2 regions of the Streptomyces sp. WY228 genome follow, and region 2 is predicted to be linked to the other one. Evidence: riboswitches for the same ligand, from Rfam matches in the RefSeq annotation. Region 2 holds a riboswitch; the other holds the start of a gene.
What was found. Region 2 has a riboswitch for thiamine pyrophosphate ahead of thiO (glycine oxidase ThiO). Riboswitches for the same ligand answer to the same signal wherever they lie in the genome.
Positions count from the first base shown of each region.

Region 1: another riboswitch for thiamine pyrophosphate. It lies ahead of thiC (phosphomethylpyrimidine synthase ThiC); the one in region 2 lies ahead of thiO (glycine oxidase ThiO).

Region 1 covers NZ_CP079114.1:4,219,840-4,227,141, forward strand. Annotated here, with positions in the region: gene KV381_RS18405 (DUF5326 family protein) at 1-100, shown strand, start outside; gene KV381_RS18410 (IclR family transcriptional regulator) at 494-1,270, shown strand; gene KV381_RS18415 (SsgA family sporulation/cell division regulator) at 1,372-1,809, shown strand; gene KV381_RS18420 (YibE/F family protein) at 1,864-3,210, opposite strand; TPP riboswitch at 3,281-3,414, shown strand; gene thiC (phosphomethylpyrimidine synthase ThiC) at 3,407-5,197, shown strand; gene KV381_RS18430 (DUF805 domain-containing protein) at 5,482-5,838, shown strand; gene KV381_RS18435 (hypothetical protein) at 6,023-6,856, opposite strand; gene KV381_RS18440 (metallophosphoesterase) at 7,060-7,302, opposite strand, start outside.
Region 2 covers NZ_CP079114.1:1,954,069-1,961,370, forward strand. Annotated here, with positions in the region: gene KV381_RS08345 (NAD(P)/FAD-dependent oxidoreductase) at 1-922, opposite strand, end outside; gene KV381_RS08350 (hypothetical protein) at 1,049-1,390, opposite strand; TPP riboswitch at 1,443-1,556, shown strand; gene thiO (glycine oxidase ThiO) at 1,553-2,764, shown strand; gene thiS (sulfur carrier protein ThiS) at 2,761-3,039, shown strand; gene KV381_RS08365 (thiazole synthase) at 3,042-3,836, shown strand; gene pknB (Stk1 family PASTA domain-containing Ser/Thr kinase) at 4,003-5,934, shown strand; gene KV381_RS08375 (deoxyribonuclease IV) at 5,942-6,808, shown strand; gene KV381_RS08380 (sulfite oxidase-like oxidoreductase) at 6,812-7,302, opposite strand, start outside.

The sequences.
Region 1 (7,302 bases), 2.3 Mb from region 2:
CCTGCTCTTCAAGGTGCTGGTCTTCGTCGTCGTGGTCGGCGGTCTGATCTTCGTCGTCCGCAAGTTCATGTCGTCGTCGTCCTCGCGCGGTGACTGGTAGAACACGGATCCCGGGCCGGCGCGGGGGCCGGCCTGTTCCGTCCGACTCGGCCGGCCCGGTTCCGAAGGGCGCGGCGCGGTCAGCGTCCCGGGAGCATTAGCCCAGCAGAGCTAAGTCCCGAAAGAAACCACCCGTCTGCCGCAGGCGGCCGATACAGTGGCAAACCGCTGCCGCCATCCGGAATGTGACCTTCCGTCACCATATCGATCGCCTGATCGGTCCTGGGTACGACAGTCCGGTCGTTGGCCTCCGATCGCCGGCGCCCGGACCGGTCCTCGCCGGTCACGGGTCACCGGATCTCCGGTCCCCTCCGGTCCTCGGGATCGCGGCAGGCCCGTGGGGGCGGCCCCCACGGGAGGGCCGACGGCCCGTCACCATGCCTGGGGGTGACCTTTGACCACGGCATCGAGCACCGCTGTCCCGACGTTGATCGGTTCGGTTCAGCGGGCGTTGAGGCTGTTGGAGGCTGTGGGCGCCCATCGGGACGGGGCTCCCGCCAAGCAACTGGCACGTGAGGCGGGGCTTCCGCTGCCGACCGCCTACCACCTGCTGCGGACCCTCACCCACGAGGGCTATCTCCGCCGTGAGAACGGCGTCTTCCTCTTCGGTGCGGCCGCCGAGAACCTGACCGCCGCCCCCGGCGGCCGGAGCCGCCCACGCCCCACGTCCGTCGCCGACTCCCTCGGCCACTGGCGCGACGCCATCGGCGCCCCGGTGTACTGCGCCGTTTACTGCGACGGCGAGATCGAGCTCATCGCGGTCGCGGACGCCCCCGACACCCCGGCGGTGGAGGAGTGGGCCTCGTTCCGGGAGACCGCCCACGCGCACGCCATCGGCCAGTGTCTGCTCGCCCAGCTCGACGAGCGGGCCCGCGAGGACCACCTCGACCGGCACCCCGTACGCCCGCTCACCCGTTACTCAGTGCGAGATCGCGCCACACTTCTGGAGCGGCTGCGCACCCTCCGACGAGGTGAACCGGTCATCGAACGCCAGGAGTACGCACTGGGGACCGTGTGCGCCGCGATTCCCGTCACAGCCGGTGCCACCATTGCGGCGATGGCCATTTCCGTACCCCTGGAGCGGGAAGATCGGTTGCTGCCCGCAGTCGAACAGCTACGTGGCGAAGTCGCCAGCCTCTTGCGTTCGTTCGTGTTCTCTATCAGTATCTGAAAAATCACTCCTTGTGATCTGCTATCGCGTGCACCACGATGGCGTCAATAGGGCCATGGGGGATCATTCCTGGCCAGTTTCATCTACTGCGGGGTTGAACGATGCGCGAGTCGGTTCAAGCAGAGGTCATGATGAGCTTCCTCGTCTCCGAGGAGCTCTCGTTCCGTATTCCGGTGGAGCTCCGGTACGAGGTCGGCGATCCGTACGCCATCCGGATGACGTTCCACCTGCCCGGCGATGCCCCTGTGACCTGGGCGTTCGGCCGCGAACTGCTGCTGGACGGGCTCAACAGCCCGAGCGGCGACGGAGATGTGCACATCGGCCCGACCGAGCCCGAGGGCCTCGGCGATGTGCACATCCGGCTCCAGGTCGGCGCGGACCGTGCGCTGTTCCGGGCAGGAACGGCGCCACTGGTGGCGTTTCTCGACCGGACGGACAAGCTCGTGCCGCTCGGTCAGGAGCACACGCAGGGTGACTTCGACGGGAATCTGGAGGACGCGCTCGGCCGCATCCTCGCCGAGGAGCAGAACGCCGGCTGACCGGGCGGGTACAGCCGACGGTCCGTCATCCTGTCGCGCGCCGACAGCCCGTCATCACTTCTTGCGTCGACGGCCCCGGCCGCTCCGCGCGGGCGCGGCCGTAGCCGTCTGCGCGCCGCCGGGCCCCGGGCGGTCCGCGGAGACGACCAGCGCGGCGAGCACCGTGGTCACCGGCACCGAGGCGACCAGGCCGATCGACCCGACCAGGGTGCGGACGATCTCCTCGGCGACCAGCTCGCTGTTGGCCACCGTCCCCACACTGCTCTGGGCGATGGAGAAGAGCAGCAGCAGCGGCAGCGCCGCGCCCGCGTACGCCAGCACCAGGGTGTTGACCACCGAGGCGATGTGGTCCCTCCCGATACGGATACCTGCCCGGTACAGCCCCTTCCAACCCATCTCCGGGTCGGCCTGGTGCAGTTCCCAGACGGCGGAGGTCTGTGTGACCGTCACATCGTCGAGCACCCCGAGCGAACCGATGATGACACCGGCCAGCAGCAGACCGCTCATGTCGATGTCCGGGTAGAGGCCGTGGATGAGGCCGGTGTTGTCGTCGGTGTTGCCGCTGAGGCTCGCCCAGCCGATGAACAGGGACCCCAGCAGCCCGATCAGCAGCAGCGAGATCAGCGTGCCGACGACCGCGACCGAGGTACGGGCCGTCACCCCGTGACAGAGATAGAGCGCAGCCAGCATGATCGCGCTGGCCCCGATCACCGCCACGACCAGCGGATTCGAGCCCTGCAGGATGGCCGGCAGGATGAACAGGGTCAGTACGACGAACGACACGGCCAGCGCCACCAGGGCCATCAGCCCGCGGAACCGGCCCACCAGGACCACGGCGAGCGCGAAGATCCCGGCGAGCAGCGCCATCGGGACCTTCCGGTCCACGTCGGTCACGGAATACTGGAGGTCGCGCGGCGCGTCGGGCGCGTAGGCCACGACCACGCCCTGACCCTCCTTCAGCTGCCGGGGCGCGTCCGGCTGGACCACCTCGACGAACCTGCGGCCCTTGTCGTCGCCGCTGGTCACTTCGATGGTGGCCTTCGCGCAGTCCCCCTCCTGCTCGTTGACGGCCTCCCGGCCCGAGGGTGTGGAGGTGTCGCCGGTCGGGGGCACCTGCGCGGCGTTGACGTCCGCGCAGTCGACCTTGACCACCTGGACGACCTTGCCGTCCTGGGTCTGCCGGTCGAATCCGACGCCGGTGCGCTCGTGGTCGGGCACGCCGCCGGGCCAGAACGCGATCAGGCCGACGACGACCGCCGTCGCGAACGGGATCAGCACGGCGGCGATGACCTTGCGCAGGTGTCGGGAGACCGGCGCGGCGGGCCCGTGGCTGTGCGTGTGGCCGTGGCTGTGGCCCTGGGGCGGCGGCTGGGGTGCGGGGTCGCTTTGGGGGGAGGTCACGGGGCGATCATCGCAAGAACGGGAGGGCCCTCTGGTCAGCTCGCCGGAAAGGACGCTAGCGTGGAGGCACCTTTGCACACGCGGGAGCTCGGAGCACCGGGCTGAGAGGGCGCTGATCGCCGTACATCCGTACGGGACTCGCTGCGCCGACCGCCGAACCTGTTACCGGGTAATGCCGGCGTAGGGAGTAGGTCTCATGACCACATCGGACGCACGCACGCCTGCCTCGAAACAGAACGCCGCGCACCAGGGCGACGAGGCCGGGAAGTCCATCGGCTGGCACAAGGGGTACGTCCAGGGCTCGCGCCCGGACCTCCGGGTGCCGGTCCGACAGGTGCACCTCACCAACGGCAAGGACGTGACGCTGTACGACACGTCGGGGCCGTACACCGATCCCGGCATCGACACCGATGTCCGCCGCGGTCTCGCGCCCCTGCGGGAGAACTGGATCATCGCCCGCGGTGACACCGCGGAGTACGCGGGTCGCCCGGTCCGCCCCGAGGACGACGGGCTCAAGCACACCTCGCCGCGCGGCGGGCTGCGCAACCTCGACGCGGTGTTCCCCGGCCGTCCGCGCCAGCCGCGCCGGAGCCGCGACGGACGCCCCGTCACCCAGCTCGCGTACGCCCGCCGGGGGGAGATCACCCCGGAGATGGAGTACGTGGCGATCCGGGAGAACGTCGAGGCCGAGGTCGTCCGTGAGGAGATCGCGGAGGGCCGGGCCGTACTGCCGGCCAACGTCAACCACCCCGAGATCGAGCCGATGATCATCGGCAAGCGGTTCCTGGTGAAGGTCAACGCCAACATCGGCAACTCGGCCGTCACCTCCTCCATCGAGGAGGAGGTGGACAAGATGACCTGGGCGACGAAGTGGGGCGCCGACACGGTCATGGACCTGTCCACCGGCCGCAACATCCACACCACCCGGGAGTGGGTGCTGCGCAACTCCCCCGTGCCGATCGGCACCGTCCCGCTCTACCAGGCCCTGGAGAAGGTCGACGGCCGGGCCGAGGAGCTGACCTGGGAGATCTACAAGGACACCGTCATCGAGCAGGCCGAGCAGGGCGTGGACTACATGACGGTCCACGCCGGCGTGCGCCTGCCGTACGTCCCGCTGACGGCCCGTCGCAAGACCGGCATCGTCTCGCGCGGCGGCTCGATCATGGCGGCCTGGTGTCTGGCGCACCACAAGGAGTCGTTCCTCTACGAGCACTTCGAGGAGCTCTGCGAGATCCTCGCGACGTACGACGTCACCTACTCGCTGGGGGACGGACTGCGCCCCGGGTCGATCGCGGACGCCAACGACGAGGCGCAGTTCGCCGAACTGCGCACGCTGGGCGAGCTGAACACGATCGCCAAGCGGTTCGGCGTGCAGACCATGATCGAGGGTCCCGGGCATGTCCCGATGCACAAGATCAAGGAGAACATCGACCTCCAGCAGGAGATCTGCGAGGAGGCGCCGTTCTACACGCTCGGCCCGCTGACCACGGATGTCGCGCCCGCCTACGACCACATCACCTCGGGCATCGGCGCCGCGATGATCGCCTGGTGGGGCACGGCGATGCTCTGCTACGTCACGCCCAAGGAGCACCTGGGGCTGCCCAACCGGGACGATGTGAAGACCGGCGTGATCACCTACAAGATCGCCGCCCACGCGGCCGACCTCGCCAAGGGGCACCCGGGCGCGCAGGAGTGGGACGACGCGCTGTCCGACGCGCGGTTCGAGTTCCGGTGGGAGGACCAGTTCAACCTGGCCCTCGACCCGGACACGGCACGGGAGTTCCACGACGAGACGCTGCCCGCCGAGCCCGCGAAGACGGCGCACTTCTGCTCGATGTGCGGGCCGAAGTTCTGCTCGATGAAGATCTCCCAGGACATCCGGCGTCAGCACGGCGGTTCCCAGGAGGAGATCGAGGAGGGCATGGCCGAGAAGTCGAAGGAGTTCGCGGCCGCCGGCAACCGGGTCTACCTGCCTATCGCCGACTGATCCGTTCCGGCACCATGGCAGGGACCACCGGGCCCTGTCATGGTGCCGGGGCCCGCCTTCGCCCGGTCCGCGCCTTTACGGGTAACTACAGCTGGTTCACCGCTGTTTGGCACGGTTAACCGCCTTGTTAAGCGACAGTATGGACACAGTCGTGTGGCAGCTGGATGTACGTTTGGCCGCCGGCTCACCTGCGCTTGACCCTTTCCTTATCCGTGGCTTACTTTCCGGCTTGCTTGGCTGAAATTGGTGCGCCCTCGGAACGGGGGCCCGGGGAGGGAAACACAGTGAACTGGTACCTGGACGTACTCAAGAACTACGCAGGCTTCAGCGGACGCGCGCGCCGTAAGGAGTACTGGATGTTCGTGCTCTTCAACTTCATCATCGGTGTCGTGCTGTCGGTCATCGGCACGGCGATAGACACGCAGATCCCGTACTACCTCTACCTCCTCGCGGTCCTCGTCCCGTCGCTGGCGGTCCTGGTGCGCCGGCTGCACGACACCGGCCGCTCGGGCTGGTGGTTCTTCATCGCGTTCGTCCCGCTGGTCGGCTTCATCATCCTGATCGTCTTCCTCGCCTCGGAGGGCAAGCCGGAGACGAACCAGCACGGCGCCAACCCGAAGCTGGCTCCGCAGGGCATCTGATCCACCGCTCCGGTCCGTCCGGAGCGTCTCCCCGGGCCGGGCGCGGCACTTGCCGCCCCGGCCCGCGGTGCGTCCGGAGCCGGAGGCGGGGCCGGACCCCGGAGCAGGATGCGGCAGCGGAAGCGGAAGCGGAAGCGGAGCCGGCACCGAACCGCAGACGGAAGGCGGTCCGGGCCGCGGCCCGTCAGTCCGGGCGGTGTTCGGGGCCGCCGAAGTCCGGGCTGGTGAAGTCGGGGCTGGTGAAGGTCGGCCGGGGGCCGGCCGCCGGTCCGTCGTCCGGGCCCGAGAAGTCCGGCCTGCTGTAGCCCACCTTCGGGATGCGGTGGGGCGAACGGTGCGGGGTCCGCGCGGCGGGGCCCGCGGTGGGGTCGGCCAGGGCGTCCCGGAGGAACGGGAGGATGCCGCGCTCCAGCAGGGCGTGGCGCCAGGCCTCCCGGGCTCGTGCGACCTCCTCCGGAAGCTCCTGTTCCTCGTCCTCGGCGGCCAGGGACGTCGTGCTGTTGCGGAGCGCGGTGACGAGCAGTCCGACCGCCGCGACCAGGATCGCGGCGGCGGCGACCGCCGCGAAGAACCACCCGGCGGCGACCATGGAGTCGCCGAAGGCCACCGAGGGGCTGACCGCCTTGAGCAGATAGCCGACGAGCAGGAAGATGACGGCCGCGGTACCGGCCAGCAGCGGGGTCAGGACCGTGACGACCGCGCCTATGCCGGCCCCCGCCCCGGCCGCCGTGCTCTGCGGCCCGTCCACGGCCGGGAGCCCGTCGGCCGCTTCGGCGGCGGTCGAGGCCCGGCGCAGTTCGTCCCGGGCCTCGACGTAGTGCTCGTACTCGGTGGCCGCGGCGGCGGTGATCAGCGCCGTGGCGCTGAGCGCCATGGTGCGCAGCTGTTCGGTGTTGAGCCGGTCACCGACGCCCTCCAGGTCCGGGCGTTCATGAGCGTGGCGCAGTGCGTCGCCCAGGATCCGCTCGTACTCGGGTCCGTCCTCGGCCAGCAGGTGCGGAGCGCTTGTCATCTGCATCCCCCGATGCTCCGTCGGTGCCCGGCTGCCCGCGTGGACCGGGCGATCGGGCGGAAACGGAGGAGAGCCTGCCACTGATACGCCGATGGTAGAGCGCTCACGGCACGGGGTGACAGTGTGTTTCCAGAATTGGGCCCGGTGACGGGTCCGGTGATCGGCGAGGTCGGCGCGGGCGGAACCTGAAGCGCCTTCCCCGTCGATGGTCAGGCATGCAGGGGGAGTTGAACCACCAGCAGCTTTCCGGCCATGGTCACTCCACCGTCCATGGCGATGGCGAGGCCGTCCGCGTACACGTGCGGGCCGTTGATCACGGGGCCCGACGCGTCCTCGCCGTCCTCCGTGCCGACCTCGCCCAGGAGATACGGAATAGGGCTGTGACCATGGACGACGCGCTGTCCGCCGTACGTCGCCATCAGCTCGCGCACCGCGTCGGCGCCGCCCTCGTC
Region 2 (7,302 bases):
AGAAGTACGGGACGGGGTCGTAGACCGGGACCGGTTCGCCGCTCCGCGCCGCCAGGATCGCGGCGGCCGCGGTGCGCGGACCCTGGAGGGCGTTGTCCCAGTGGTGGACCAGCAGGCGTGTTCCGTAGCGGGCGGAGGGAAAGGAGGCGCAGTCGCCGACCGCGTACACATCGGGCAGCGAGGTGCGCAGCGCGCTGTCGGCGGTGACCGAGCCGTCCGGGCCGAGCTCGACCCCGGAGCCGGCCAGCCAGCCGGTGGCGGGGCGGGCGCCGATGCCGACGACCACGGCTCCGGCGGGCAGGGTGCGGCCGTCGGTGAGGACGACGGCTCCTTCCTCGACGCGGTCGACCCGGGCTCCGGTGAGGAGTTCGGCACCGCTGTCGGCGTACCAGTCGGCCATCGGGGCGGCCACCTCGGCGGGCAGGGTGCCCGCGAGCGGGCGGGCGGCGGCCTCGACGACGGTGACCGCGCAGCCGGCGGCCCGGGCGGCGGTGGCGAACTCCGCGCCGATCCAGCCCGCCCCGACGACGACCACGTCGTGCTGCCGGTCCAGGACGGGCCGCAGCCGGGCGGCGTCGTCGAGGGTGCGCAGCAGATGGACGCCGGGCACGCCCTCGGCGCCGGGCAGGGTGATGGGCTCCGCGCCGGTCGCGAGGATGAGGGAGTCATAGCGGACGGGGCCCTCGGCGGTGTCCAGCACATGGTCGGCGGCGCGCAGGGCGGTGACGTCCAGGCCGAGGCGCAGGGTGATGTCCAGCGCCTCGAAGTCGACGTCGAAGGCGGAGTGCTCGGCCTTGCCGAGCAGGACGGCCTTGGAGAGCGGCGGGCGGTCGTAGGGCTGGTGGGGCTCGGCGCCGATCAGGGTGACGGGCCCGGCGAAGCCCGCCTCGCGCAGGGCCACGGCGCTCTGCACGCCCGCCATGCCCGCTCCGACGACCACGACGTTCCGGTCCGGACTCTTCTGCGTCTGCTGCTCGCTCACCTGCCCACCTTAATCACCTGACGCATCGTCAGGAAGGCGGTCGGCGGAATGCCGGAACGACGGCCGTCAGGAGGGCACTTCCTCCACCACGCTGGTCCCGCTGCCCTCCTGGGACTCCCACCGCCACCGCTCCTCCAGCCGCACCCGGCCGTCCGCGAGGTCGACGACGGTGGAGAGGCAGTGTCCGGACGAGGTCGTTCCGTCCTGCTTGAGCTGGACGTAGCGGAAGTCCAGCGCGTCCCCGTCCCGGGTGCCGACGAGATGGCCGCGGACGACGTCGCCGCCCGTGTACTCGGCCCAGATCCGGCCGCCTTGCTCGTGGTACGTGAAGCGGGTGCGGGTGCCGACCTGGCCCGGGGCCTGGTCGGCGACGGGCGCGAGGACGAGTCCGTCGAGCGAACGGGCCATGGTGGCTGCTCCCTGACTGGGCGGTGGACGGCGGGGTTTATGGTGGCCAAGGTAGAACACTCACGGGAGCCCGGACGCACCGGGCTGAGAGGGAGGCTGGACGGCCTCCGACCGTACGAACCTGCTCCGGGTCATGCCGGCGAAGGGAGGGGTTGGACACCCATGTGCGCCTCGGGGAACACCTCAGGAGCCTCACGGAGAACCGCCGGATCCGACGTCCTCGTCATCGGGGGCGGCATCATCGGTCTGGTCACCGCGTGGCGGGCCGCCCAGCGGGGGCTGCGCGTCACGGTGGCGGACCCCGCACCGGGCGGCGGCGCCGCACAGGTCGCGGCGGGCATGCTGGCCGCCGTCACCGAACTGCACTACGGCGAGCAGATGCTGCTCGGGCTCAACCTCGCCTCCGCCGCCCGCTATCCGGCGTTCGTGGCCGAGCTGGAGGAGGCGAGCGGCCGGGACACCGGCTTCCGCACCTGCGGCACGCTCGCCGTCGCGCTGGACTCCGACGACCGCGCGCATCTGCGCGAACTGCACGCCCTCCAGGAGCGTTCGGGGCTGGAATCGACCTGGCTGAGCGGCCGTGAGTGCCGCCGTCTGGAGCCGATGCTGGCCCCGGGCGTGCGGGGCGGCCTGCGGGTGGACGGCGACCACCAGGTGGATCCGCGCCGCCTCGCCGCGGCGCTGCTGACCGCGGGCGAGCGGGCCGGGGTCGCGTTCCGCCGGACGACCGCCGAGCGGCTCACCGTCGCCGGGGGCCGGGCGGCCGGGGCGCTGCTCGGCGACGGTACGGTGTTCGCGGCCGATCAGGTCGTGCTCGCCGCGGGCAGCCTCAGCGGCCGGCTCGCGGGGCTTCCGCCGGAGTTCGTGCCGCCGGTCCGCCCGGTCAAGGGCCAGGTCCTGCGGCTCACCGTGCCACCGGCGTACGCCCCCTTCCTCAGCCGCACCGTGCGCGCCGTGGTCCGCGGCGGCCACCTCTACCTCGTACCGCGCGAGAACGGCGAGCTGGTCGTCGGCGCCACCAGCGAGGAGCTGGGCTGGGACACCACGGTGACCGCCGGCGGGGTGTACGAGCTGCTGCGCGACGCCCATGAACTGGTGCCCGGCATCACCGAGCTGCCGCTCACCGAGACCCTGGCCGGTCTGCGCCCCGCCTCGCCCGACAACGCCCCGCTGCTCGGCCCGACCGCCCTGCCCGGTCTGCTGCTCGCCACCGGCCACCACCGCAACGGCGTCCTGCTGACCCCGGTCACCGGGGACGCGATGGCCGACGCCCTGACCACCGGCGAGCTGCCCGAGCCGGCGCGCCCCTTCGCCCCCGGCCGTTTCGCGGCGACCGCCCCCGCCGCCCCCGTACTCCAGGAGCAGCCCGTATGACCCAGCAGCCCGCCGTCCCGGATGCCGTCGCCGTACCGCGAGCAGCCGCACCGGAGGCCACCGCGACCGCCACCGTGTCCGTCTCGGTGAACGGGGAAGCCCGTGCCGTGGTGGCCGGGACCGCCCTGGACGCCCTCGTCGCCACGGTGACCCCGGCCCGCTCCGGGGTCGCCGTCGCCGTCAACGAGAGCGTCGTCCCGCGCGGCCGGTGGGCCGCCACGCCGCTCGGCGAGGGCGACCGCGTCGAGATCCTGACCGCCGTGCAGGGAGGCTGACCATGTCGGACGACGTCTTCTCCCTGGGGCCCGCCGCCTTCGGCTCCCGGCTGATCATGGGCACCGGCGGCGCCCCGAGCCTGGAGGTGCTGGAGCGCTCGCTGATCGCCTCCGGCACCGAACTGACCACCGTGGCGATGCGCCGGCTGGACCCGACGGTGCAGGGTTCGGTGCTCTCGGTGCTGGAGCGGCTCTCCATCCAGGTGCTGCCGAACACCGCGGGCTGCTTCACCGCCGGTGAGGCGGTGCTGACCGCCCGGCTGGCCCGGGAGGCGCTCGGCACCGACTGGGTCAAGCTGGAGGTGATCGCGGACGAGCGGACCCTGCTGCCGGACACCGTCGAGCTGCTGGACGCGGCGGAGACCCTGGTCGACGACGGGTTCGTCGTGCTGCCGTACACCAACGACGATCCGGTGCTGGCCCGGAAGCTGGAGGACGTGGGCTGCGCGGCGATCATGCCGCTCGGCTCCCCCATCGGCTCCGGACTCGGCATCCGCAACCCGCACAACTTCGAGCTGATCGTCGAGCGTGCCGGGGTGCCGGTGATCCTCGACGCGGGCGCCGGGACGGCCTCGGACGCGGCGCAGGCGATGGAGCTGGGGTGCGCGGCCGTGATGCTGGCCTCGGCGGTGACCCGGGCCCAGGAGCCGGAGCTGATGGCGGGTGCGATGCGTCATGCGGTGGAGGGCGGGCGGCTCGCGTACCGGGCGGGGCGGATTCCGCGCCGCCGCTTCGCCGAGGCGTCGTCGCCGGTGGACGGGCGGGCGGTGCTGGATCCGGAGCGGCCGGCGTTCTGAGCCGTCGGTACGTGTCCGGGGGCGCTGCCCCCGGGCCCCCGCTCCTCAATCGCCGGAGAGGCTTGAGGAGGGGCTTGAATTGTCCCTGTCACGGATCGGCTGCAGAACGGACCCGGGAGTGCCCCGGCCCGTCCGGGGTGTCGGTGGCGGCTCGTAGACTCTCGGGGTGGACACGACCCTCCAGGACCCTCTTGTCGGGCAGCTGCTCGACGGCCGGTATCGCATTGAGGCGCGCATCGCCGTCGGCGGGATGGCCACGGTCTACCGGGCCGTGGACACCCGCCTGGACCGGGTGCTCGCCCTCAAGGTGATGCACCCGGCGCTCGCCACCGACGTCTCGTTCGTCGAGCGCTTCATCCGTGAGGCCAAGTCGGTGGCGCGCCTGGCGCACCCCAATGTCGTCGCGGTCTTCGACCAGGGCGCCCAGGGTGCGTACGTCTATCTCGCGATGGAGTACGTGGCGGGCTGCACCCTGCGCGATGTGCTGCGCGAGCGCGGAGCCCTGCAGCCCCGGGCGGCCCTCGACATCCTGGAGCCGGTCCTCGCCGCGCTCGGCGCCGCGCACCGGGCCGGGTTCGTGCACCGTGACATGAAGCCCGAGAACGTCCTGATAGGGGACGACGGCCGGGTGAAGGTCGCCGACTTCGGCCTGGTCAGGGCGGTCGGCACCGCCACCGACACGACCGGCTCGCTGCTGGGCACGGTGTCGTATCTCGCCCCCGAGCAGATCGAGCACGGCTCCGCCGACACCCGCAGCGACGTGTACGCCTGCGGGGTCGTGCTGTACGAGATGCTGACCGGCGCCAAGCCGCACACCGGCGAGAACGCCGCCCAGGTCATCTACCAGCACCTCAACTCCGACGTCCCGGCCCCGTCCGCCGTCGTGCCGGGGCTCCCGGTCGCGCTGGACAGCCTGGTGGCGAGCGCGACCGCCCGCAATCCCGAGGTGCGCCCGCACGACGCGGTGCTGCTGCTGGCCGAGACCCGTGAGGCGCGCGCCGCGCTGACCGACGCCGAGCTGGACGCCGTACCGCCGCAGGCGCTGTCGGGGACGCACGACGGCGCGGACGACCGTACGAGCGTGATCCCGCGGGCCCTCCCGGCGGACGGCGACGGGGCCGGAGTGCACCGCACCAGCCGGCTGGAGATGCCGCCCGCGGGCCCCGCCGCCCCCCGGCGCGGGACCGCCCGGAGCGGCCCGTTCGGCGGGCCGCACCGCAAGCTGATCACGATCCTCACCGCCGTACTGCTGACGCTCGGCATCGGCACGGGCGTCTGGTACATCAACTCCGGCCAGTTCACCCAGGTCCCCTCGCTGCTCGGCCAGACCCAGAAGACCGCCGAGCAGCGGCTCTCCGACGAGGGGCTCGGGCTCAAGGGCGTGGACCGGGTCTTCAGCGACACCGTCGAGCGCGGCTCGGTCGTGAGCAGCGAGCCGGCCTCGGGCGAGCGGATCCGGGGCAACGGCGCGGTGAAGCTCGTCGTCTCGCGGGGCCCGGAGATCGTGCGGGTGCCCGATGTGGTGGGCAGCTCGCTCGCGGACGCCCGGCGCGCCCTGAAGAAGGTGGGCCTGGCCCCCGGGATGGTGACCAAGGAGTTCAGCGAGGGCGTGGCCCGCGGCGAGGTGATCCGCACGGATCCGCGCGCGGGCACGGACCGCAACCCGGACACGGCCGTGGCGCTCGTCGTCAGCAAGGGCGCCCCCGTGGAGGTCCCGGACGTCAGCGGTCTCTCGGTCGAGGACGCCACCGCCGAGCTGGAGGCCGAAGGGCTGAAGGCCGAGGTGCTGCCCGGCCGGGTGCACTCCGCCGAGGTCGAGGGCGATGTCACCGAGCAGTCCCCCGCCGAGGGCGCCGAGGCCGCCGAGGGCGACACGGTCCAGCTGACCATCTCCAAGGGCCCCCGGATGCTGGACGTCCCGGACGTCACCGGCCGGGACGTCGACGAGGCGCGGAGCACCCTGGAGGAGGCGGGCTTCGAGGTGGAGGTCGAGCGGCCGTTCCTCTCCTTCAGCGACACGATCGCGAGCCAGTCGGTGGACGGCGGCGAGCAGGCCCCCGAGGGGTCCACGATCACGATCAAGACCAAGGGGTTCTAGCAACCAGATGGACGCACCGCGCAATCCGGTCGGCGGACATGTCCCGGTGGCCGGCGGGCTCGCCAAGGTCGGCCTGGAGTACGCCCGTGAGCTGGCGGCGGAGACCGTGCAGGTCTTCGTGGCCAACCCGCGCGGCTGGGCGACGCCCGTCGGGAATCCGGCGCAGGACGAGCTGTTCCGCGCCGCGTGCGCGGCGGCCTCGATCCCGGCGTACGTCCACGCCCCCTATCTGATCAACTTCGGCTCGCACACCGAGGCGACGGTCGAGAAGTCGGTGGAGTCCCTGCGCCACTCGCTGCGGCGGGCCCGGGAGATCGGGGCGCTGGGCGTGGTGGTGCACACCGGTTCGGCGACCGGCGGGCGGCCGCGTGCCGAGGCGCTGGCCCAGGTGCGGGAGCACCTGCGCCCGCTGCTGGACGAGCTGACCCACGACGACGATCCGGATCTGCTGCTGGAGTCGACGGCCGGCCAGGGCTTCTCGCTCTGCTCGCGGACCTGGGACTTCGGGCCGTACTTCGAGGCGCTGGATTCCCACCCGAAGCTGGGCGTCTGCCTGGACACCTGCCACATCTACGCCGCCGGGCACGATCTGGCCGGCCCGGCGGGGATGCGGCAGACGCTCGATCTGCTGGTGGAGACCGTCGGCGAGGGGCGGCTGAAGCTGATCCACGCCAATGACTCCAAGGACGTGGTGGGCGCCCACAAGGACCGGCACGAGAACATCGGCGCCGGTCACATCGGGGCGGAGCCCTTCCGGGAGCTGTTCGCGCATCCGGCGACCGAGGGCGTACCGCTGATCATCGAGACCCCCGGCGGCAAGGAGGGGCACGCGGCGGACGTGGCCCGGCTGAAGGAACTGCGCGGCGCCCGCTAGCCGCTACAACTCGGGGCCGTCCCCGGGCTCCTCCTGGTAGGAGTAGCGCTGCTCGCTCCAGGGGTCGCCGATGTTGTGGTAGCCCCGTTCCTCCCAGAATCCGCGCCGGTCCGCCGTCATGTACTCGATGCCCCGGACCCACTTCGGGCCCTTCCAGGCGTACAGATGCGGAACGACGAGACGCAGCGGGAAACCGTGCTCGGCGGTGAGGAGTTCGCCGTCCTTGTGGGTGGCGAAGAGGGTGTGCTCGGAGGCGAAGTCCGCCAACCGCAGGTTCGAGGAGAAGCCGTACTCGGCCCAGACCATCACATGGGTGGTGTCGGGGGCGGGCGGCGCCAGTTCGAGGACCGTACGGGCGGGGATCCCGCCCCATTCGGCGCCGAGCATGCTGAACTTCGTCACGCAGTGCAGATCGGCGACGACCGTGGAGAACGGCAGCGCCGAGAATTCCTGGTGGTTCCAGCAGTGCTTGTCACCGTCGGCGGTGGCTCCGA